DNA from 2 places in the Lacticaseibacillus jixiensis genome. Region 1 is predicted to be linked to the other one. Evidence: predicted binding sites of a transcription regulator. Region 1 holds the regulator's gene; the other holds the start of a gene.

Region 1 (3,426 bases):
TTAACTAATTTTAATTGCCATAGCCTGCCAGGCGCCGGCAAGTGAACCAGAGCGGAGCAAAGCGAATTTAGCGATGTGTGTAAGCTGGCTTAAGCTGATGGCCGGTTTTGCCATAAGCTTGAGCCAACTTACACACAATCGCGTGCTTTGCGCAGCTCGACGATACCAGAGCGAAGCGGCGCGCTTTTAGCGGGTCAGGTAGCCTAGTCAGCGTGCTTGAGGCGCTTCTTGCCTCGAGTACGCTGACGTAGCTAGCTGCACCCGCGTTGCGCCACGCAGCTCGACGATACCAAAGCGAAGCGGCTCGACGCGGCGGCTTACTGTGCTACCACGACCATTGCTGGCCGCAACACCCGTTCTTTCATCTTGTAGCCTTTTTGCAAGACTTGCACGATGGTGTCTTTAGGATGATCGTCGTCTGCCGGCACTGTTTGCACGGCTTGATGCATGGTTGGGTCAAACTTGCCTTCGGCCGGTACGGCTTCAACGTGATTCTCGGTTAAGGCTGACTCTAAATGGCTATAAACCATTTCGACGCCTTTCTTCAACGGATCATCATCATCTTTGGCGCTGGCTAAGGCCCGCTCCAAGTTGTCTAACACAGGCAACACAGCAGTGGCGAGCTTTTGACCATCATATTGCAACAAGGTCGCACGCTCTTTCTTGAAGCGGTTGTTCATGTTGCTGATTTCAGCAGCGGCGCGCAAGTACTTGTCTTCGAAATCGTCGCGCTCTTGTTGCAGCTTCGCCACATCAACGTCGGCGTTATCAACTTGTTCGTCGAGATCTTGCGCCATTTCAGCGGCGATTTCGTCTTTCAACGACGGCTGAGCCTGCTTATCGGCTTGCTTAGCGTCTGCGGCTGCTGGTTTTGCTTGCTCAGGCGTTTCTTTGGTTGTTTGGTCTTTCGATTCTGCTTTGGTTTCCGGTGCTTTCTTATCTTCAGCCATAGCGGCCTCCTTCATTCAGTATGGTCACCCATCAAAGTGTGAATAATAATCGGTCAGCCGCTTGGCCAGTTCTTCACGAAAGGCGTCCAATAAGCCGATCATTTTGGAATACGGCATTTGCGTTGGGCCCAGCAAGGCGATCATGCCGGTGCCGTGGTCGCCAACCGAGTAACTGGCGGTGATCAAGCTCAAGTCGTCTAGTACCTCCGGCGTCAACTCGTGGCCCAAGCGCACATGGACGGTGTTGCTAGGCTTGACCGGACCAATCAATTGATTGATATCTCCTGTGTCGTCATCGATCAAGGAGAAGATCTGCTTGACGCGGCGCACATCAGAATCATCCAGATAATCCATTAAGTTCAAGCGGCCACCGACATAGAAGCGCTCAGCAGCGGCTTGTTTCAAGACGCTGCCGAACACATCCAAGAAGCCATCGGGGCTGGCCATGTATTTGAACAACAAGGCCGGCACGTCGCTTTGCAGCTTCTGAGCGACTTGACTCAATGGCAAGCCGACAAGTTGATCGTTGACGATGCGGATCGCCTTTTCGACTTCGTCAGTATCGATTTCTCCTGGCAAGGTGAACAACTGGTTGACCACATTGCCATTGTTAGTGACCAAGATCGCCATCACTTGATGGTTGCCCAACGGCACCATCCGAAAGCCGGTTAAGCGCAGATTCGCGACTTCCGGGCCTAAGGTGATCGCCGTGTAATTGGTCAGATTCGACAAAATCCGCGCTGATTGCTCAACGATCTCATCGATCTTGTAGAAATGTCCGCCGAAGCCTTGTTGGATCGCGGCGATTTCCGCCGGTGCTGCTTGCGCCGGTTCGACCAAGTTGTCCAAATAGTAGCGGTAGCCTTTAGTTGAAGGCACGCGTCCGGAACTGCTATGGGTCTTGGTAATCAAGCCTGCTTCTTCAAGTGCCGCCATGTCGTTACGGATCGTTGCCGAGCTGACATGGATCGGCAATTCTGCCATCAAAGTCTTAGACCCGACTGGTTGGCCGGTTTCCGTGAAGCTCCGGATGATCTCTTTTAAGACGAGCAGCTGGCGTTTCGTTAACATATTGCCACCCTCTTCTTAGCACTAACACTGATTGAGTGCTAACTCACAATTACTATACTAGCAACCACCGTTAGCATAGTCAACCCCCAGAGTGCTAAATTGCGAAAAAATCCCAGTGTTATCGCCATCAACACCACGTCATGCCTTGTTTCAGTATCGCCAATCATGCGCCGCGCCGCAACCGCCTTAAGTCTGATAAGCCTTTGCCAAAATAAGCCGTCGCCCAGTGCGACAGCTTATGGTTTACACCAATGGATCATCCAACAAGAACTGCTGGAACACCTCATTGCCTAAAAACATTCCTTTGTTGGTCAACCTAATACGGTCGCCAAGGTCTTGCATCAGGCCTTGAGCCACCAAGTTCGGCACCAATTCACCATAAACATCTTCGAGCTTGAGATGATAGCGCTGGGCAAAGCGCTGGCGGCTGACACCCATTCTGGTGCGCAGTCCAAGAAACATTTCTTCTTCGATTTGCTCTTCAAGCGGCACCAAGTGATGTTCGATCACCGGCAGCTTATCTTCATGCAGCGGCGCGAGATATTGCTGGATCGGGCCGAAATTGTGGTAGCGATCACGACCAATATAGCCGAACGCCCCGGCGCCGAAACCGAAGTAATGGGCATTCTGCCAATATAACAAGTTATGTTGGCATTCAAAACCCGGCTTGGCAAAATTAGCGATTTCGTATTGCTCGCGGCCGTTGGCGTGCATCAAATCAATGGCATCTTGGTACATATCAGCTTCCACGTCTTGGCTGGGCAAGGTGAGCTTGCCTTTGCGCATCAAGTTGTAGAAAATCGTTTTGCGCTCCAAGATCAGTGAATACGTTGAATAATGCGGCAGGTCCAAAGCCAGTGCTTCATGCAGGCTCTTTAAGAAATTGTCGCGGCTTTGGCCTGGCAAGCGGAAGATCAAGTCGATGGATAAGTTATCAAAACCCACTTTGCGGGCATTGGCAATGGCTTGATAAACATCTTTGACCCGGTGGATGCGCCCGATGCGCTTCAAGATCTCATCATCGAAGCTTTGCACGCCGATGGACAAGCGATTGACGCCGTTATCATGCAGTACCTGGAGCTTGGCGGTGTCTTGCAAGTCATTGGGATTGGCTTCGAAGGTGAACTCCCCTTGATCAAAATGCAAATACTCGCGGATCCCGACGCACAGCTTATCCAGTTGCGCCGGCGTCAGCGTCGTCGGGGTGCCGCCGCCGACATACACGGTTTCGATCTTTTCTTCAGGGTGTTCTGCCATGACTTTCTGCATTTCAAGCAGCAACATGTCAACGTAATCGTCAACGGGTTGGCCTTCGATAAACACCTTGTTGAAATCACAGTAATAACAAATATGTTCGCAGAATGGAATATGAATATACGCTCCTGCCATTAATGCGCCTCCGCAA
Region 2 (3,426 bases), on a different contig from region 1:
GTGTGCCGATTTATCCGATGACTGAATTGATCACGCAGCTCAAGGAACAACAAATCGAGATCGTGATCTTAACGGTGCCAACTGACGCTGCCCAAGACATTACCGATGATTTGGTCAAAGCCGGCATCAAAGGAATCATGAATTTCACCCCGCTGCGCATTTCTGTGCCAAGTTACGTCCGCGTACAAAACGTCGACTTAGCTACCGAGTTGCAGACTTTGATCTACTTCCTGGAACATTATGGCGCCAACTTATCTGAACCTGATACCCAAGAATAAATCAGCGTTTGACCCGCTTGTCTAGCCGCTTTCAGCTAGCCAAGCGGTTTTTTATTTGCAGCAATCAAGGAGATCAATTTAGTAATGGTGTAGGATTGAGCAAATTGTTTAAGCCGCGCAACAGGGCATCATCATTGTGGAAAAATCAGCGAATGTTAACGTTGCCATATGCGAATCTTCGTGAAAGTGCAGTGTCTGCTGCAAGATCAAGCCAGATCCCACAACTTGAGTGATACAGTTTAAAGCGGCTATTACATTTAGCCGAGTGACATCATCACAAACGATTGCCGCGAATTTCCTCAATCGGCAGCGGTATGACGACAAACATCCCTGGTTCACACGGTTGGTGAGCCAGGGATATTTGTTGTTATTGTTAAAGATCCGGATTGTAGATCGTATAGGTTTGCGTCACTCCGCTGGTCCAGGAGAAACCAGCGTTGGCGTTGTTTTCTTTGATGTTTTCGTTGTTAAGCGTCGTTGGCTGCAGGCCCAGCGCTTGGCGCAGCTTGTCAGAGGTTTGCTGCAAGGTGTCGTTAGAAGGAATCTGATAGCTCAAATAGCTGCCGTAGGTGTTGGAGTATACATTGGCACTGGCGCCTTGCAAAGTGCCGCTGGTGATCTTTCCTGCCGCGGCACGATAATTGGTAAAGATGCTGGTCATGTCGGAGAAGGTCAAGTTGGTTTTGATGTTAGAAGAAACGGTTTTAAGCAGCTTGGTGAAGTTGGTCAAACTATGAAAAGAGATCGCCTTCTTTAAAATTGCTTTGATTACTTGCTGTTGACGCTTTTGGCGGCCATAGTCGCCTTGGGGATCTTCATGGCGCATCCGCGAATAAGCCAACGCATATTCGCCGTTAAGGTGCATCTTGCCTTTGGTGAAGTGTTGGCCGCCGGTGTGTGAATCAGAGAAGGAGAATGGCACATCAACGTCAATGCCGCCCACCGCATCGACAACTTTCTCTAATGCGCCCATATTGATGGTCATGTAGTATTTGATCGGAACGTCAGTCAGCTTTTTGACGGTATTGATCGCCATGTCTGAGCCGCCAACGTTATAAGCGGCGTTGATCTTTTGCATGTTGAATGATTTGGTGCCGATCAGTTGCGCCACAGTGTCACGCGGGATCGACACCATGGTGGTGGTTTTTTGCTTGGGGTTGACCACCGCGACGATCATGGTATCGGAATTCCCCTTATCTAAGCGACCATACGCGCCGGTATCCACTCCCAGCAATAACACGGCAAAAGGCTTCTTGTTTCTGATGTCGCTTGAGACTTTTTGACTGGTTAATCCGGAATAAGTGGCATCAACAGCGTATTTGGTTTGACTGTATAGACGCAAGGCGTATGCGCCAATTGAAAACAGCGCAACAGCCACGATCAGGAAAAGCCAGCGGCGCCACGCTGGTCTTGGCGACTGGCGGTGGCGAGATTGACGCGTTTGCATGTTGGGGCCTCCTCACAATGTTGCTTCTAGTGTATCACCCCAGCTGCAGGCGCGTCACGAGTGGGCTTGAGTTTAAGCACTTGTTAAAATCTAGCACTCTGAGGCAAAGATTGCTATTTTAGGGTTGCATTCTTTAGCCAAACTCGTTATAGTAGCAGTTGTGGTTAGCACTTAGACAATATGAGTGCTAAAATTCAAATCATTGTTATGGAGGGATTGCCTTGTTAAAGCCATTAGGAGACCGTGTTATCGTGCAGGTCGTTGAAGAAGAGGAACAAACCGTTGGTGGGATCGTTCTAGCCAATAACGCCAAGGAGAAGCCTCAATCTGGTAAGGTCGTTGCTGTGGGCGATGGCGCCCGCACCCCAGAAGGCAAAGTCTTACCGCTCAGCGTCAAGGTTGGCGACGTCGTGGTTTATGACAAGTATGCAGGTTCTGAAGTGAAGAACGACGGTGAGAAGTACCTGGTCTTACACGAGAAGGATCTCATGGCCATCGTTGACTGAGCAACAAGTAACGCGATTGATCCAGCGCGCACAAAGCTGCGTGCGTTAAATATATAAAATCAATTTTATGAGGTGAATGCACACATGGCAAAAGAAATTAAGTTCTCTGAAGAAGCTCGCCGTTCCATGTTGGCAGGTGTCGACAAGTTAGCAGACACAGTAAAAACCACCCTTGGCCCGAAAGGCCGCAACGTGGTGCTGGAAAAGTCTTACGGCGCCCCTGAAATCACCAACGATGGTGTCACCATCGCCAAGGGCATCGAATTAGAAGATCACTACGAGAACATGGGTGCCAAGCTGGTTGCCGAAGTCGCAACCAAGACCAACGACATCGCCGGTGATGGTACCACCACTGCGACTGTTTTGGCCCAAGCCATCATCCGTGAAGGCATGAAGAACGTCACCGCTGGTGCTAACCCGGTTGGTATCCGTCGGGGGATCGAATTAGCCACTGACGCTGCGGTCAAGGAATTGCACAACATTTCCCATATCGTTTCCGGCAAGAAGGAAATCGCCCAAGTGGCATCCGTTTCTTCCGCCAGCGAAGAAGTCGGTGAATTGATCGCCGATGCCATGGAGAAAGTCGGCAACGACGGTGTTATTACCATCGAAGAATCCAAAGGGATCAAGACTGAATCCGATGTTGTTAAAGGGATGCAATTTGATCGCGGCTACTTGTCTCAATACATGGTCACTGACAATGATAAGATGGAAGCCGATTTGGACAGCCCATACATCTTGATCACTGACAAGAAGATCTCCAACATCCAAGATGTATTGCCATTGCTGCAAGAAATCGTGCAACAAGGCAAGGCCTTATTGATCATTGCTGACGACGTTGATGGTGAAGCATTACCAACTTTGGTCCTCAACAAGATTCGCGGGACCTTCAATGTCGTTGCGGTTAAGGCACCAGGCTTTGGTGATCGCCGCAAGGAACAGCTGCAAGATATCGCCACTTTGACTGGCGGTACTGTGATCACTTCTGATCTTGGCTTAGACTTGAAGGACACCAAGTTAGAACAACTTGGGACTGCCAACAAGGTCACCATCACCAAGGATAAGACGACCATCGTTGAAGGCGCTGGCGACAAGGCTGCCATCGACGAACGGGTTGCCATCATCCGCAAGCAAATCGAAGAAACCACTTCTGACTTTGATCGTGAGAAGCTGCAAGAACGCTTGGCTAAGTTGG

What was found. Region 1 encodes HrcA, which represses chaperone genes, less so after heat shock. Its sites were predicted from a motif close to TTAGCACTCNNNNNNNNNGAGTGCTAA; they were not measured.
Region 2: groES (co-chaperone GroES) is a predicted target of HrcA. The motif match lies at 1,890-1,916, and genes of this name have one in related genera.

Annotation. Positions count from the first base shown of each region.
Region 1 covers NZ_BAAFPR010000006.1:15,732-19,157, forward strand. The annotation lists gene grpE (nucleotide exchange factor GrpE) at 318-950, opposite strand; gene hrcA (heat-inducible transcriptional repressor HrcA) at 975-2,021, opposite strand; gene hemW (radical SAM family heme chaperone HemW) at 2,265-3,410, opposite strand; gene ribF (riboflavin biosynthesis protein RibF) at 3,410-3,426, opposite strand, start outside.
Region 2 covers NZ_BAAFPR010000002.1:61,056-64,481, reverse strand. The annotation lists gene ACGG90_RS01685 (redox-sensing transcriptional repressor Rex) at 1-278, shown strand, start outside; gene ACGG90_RS01680 (LCP family glycopolymer transferase) at 652-1,725, opposite strand; gene groES (co-chaperone GroES) at 1,947-2,231, shown strand; gene groL (chaperonin GroEL) at 2,316-3,426, shown strand, end outside.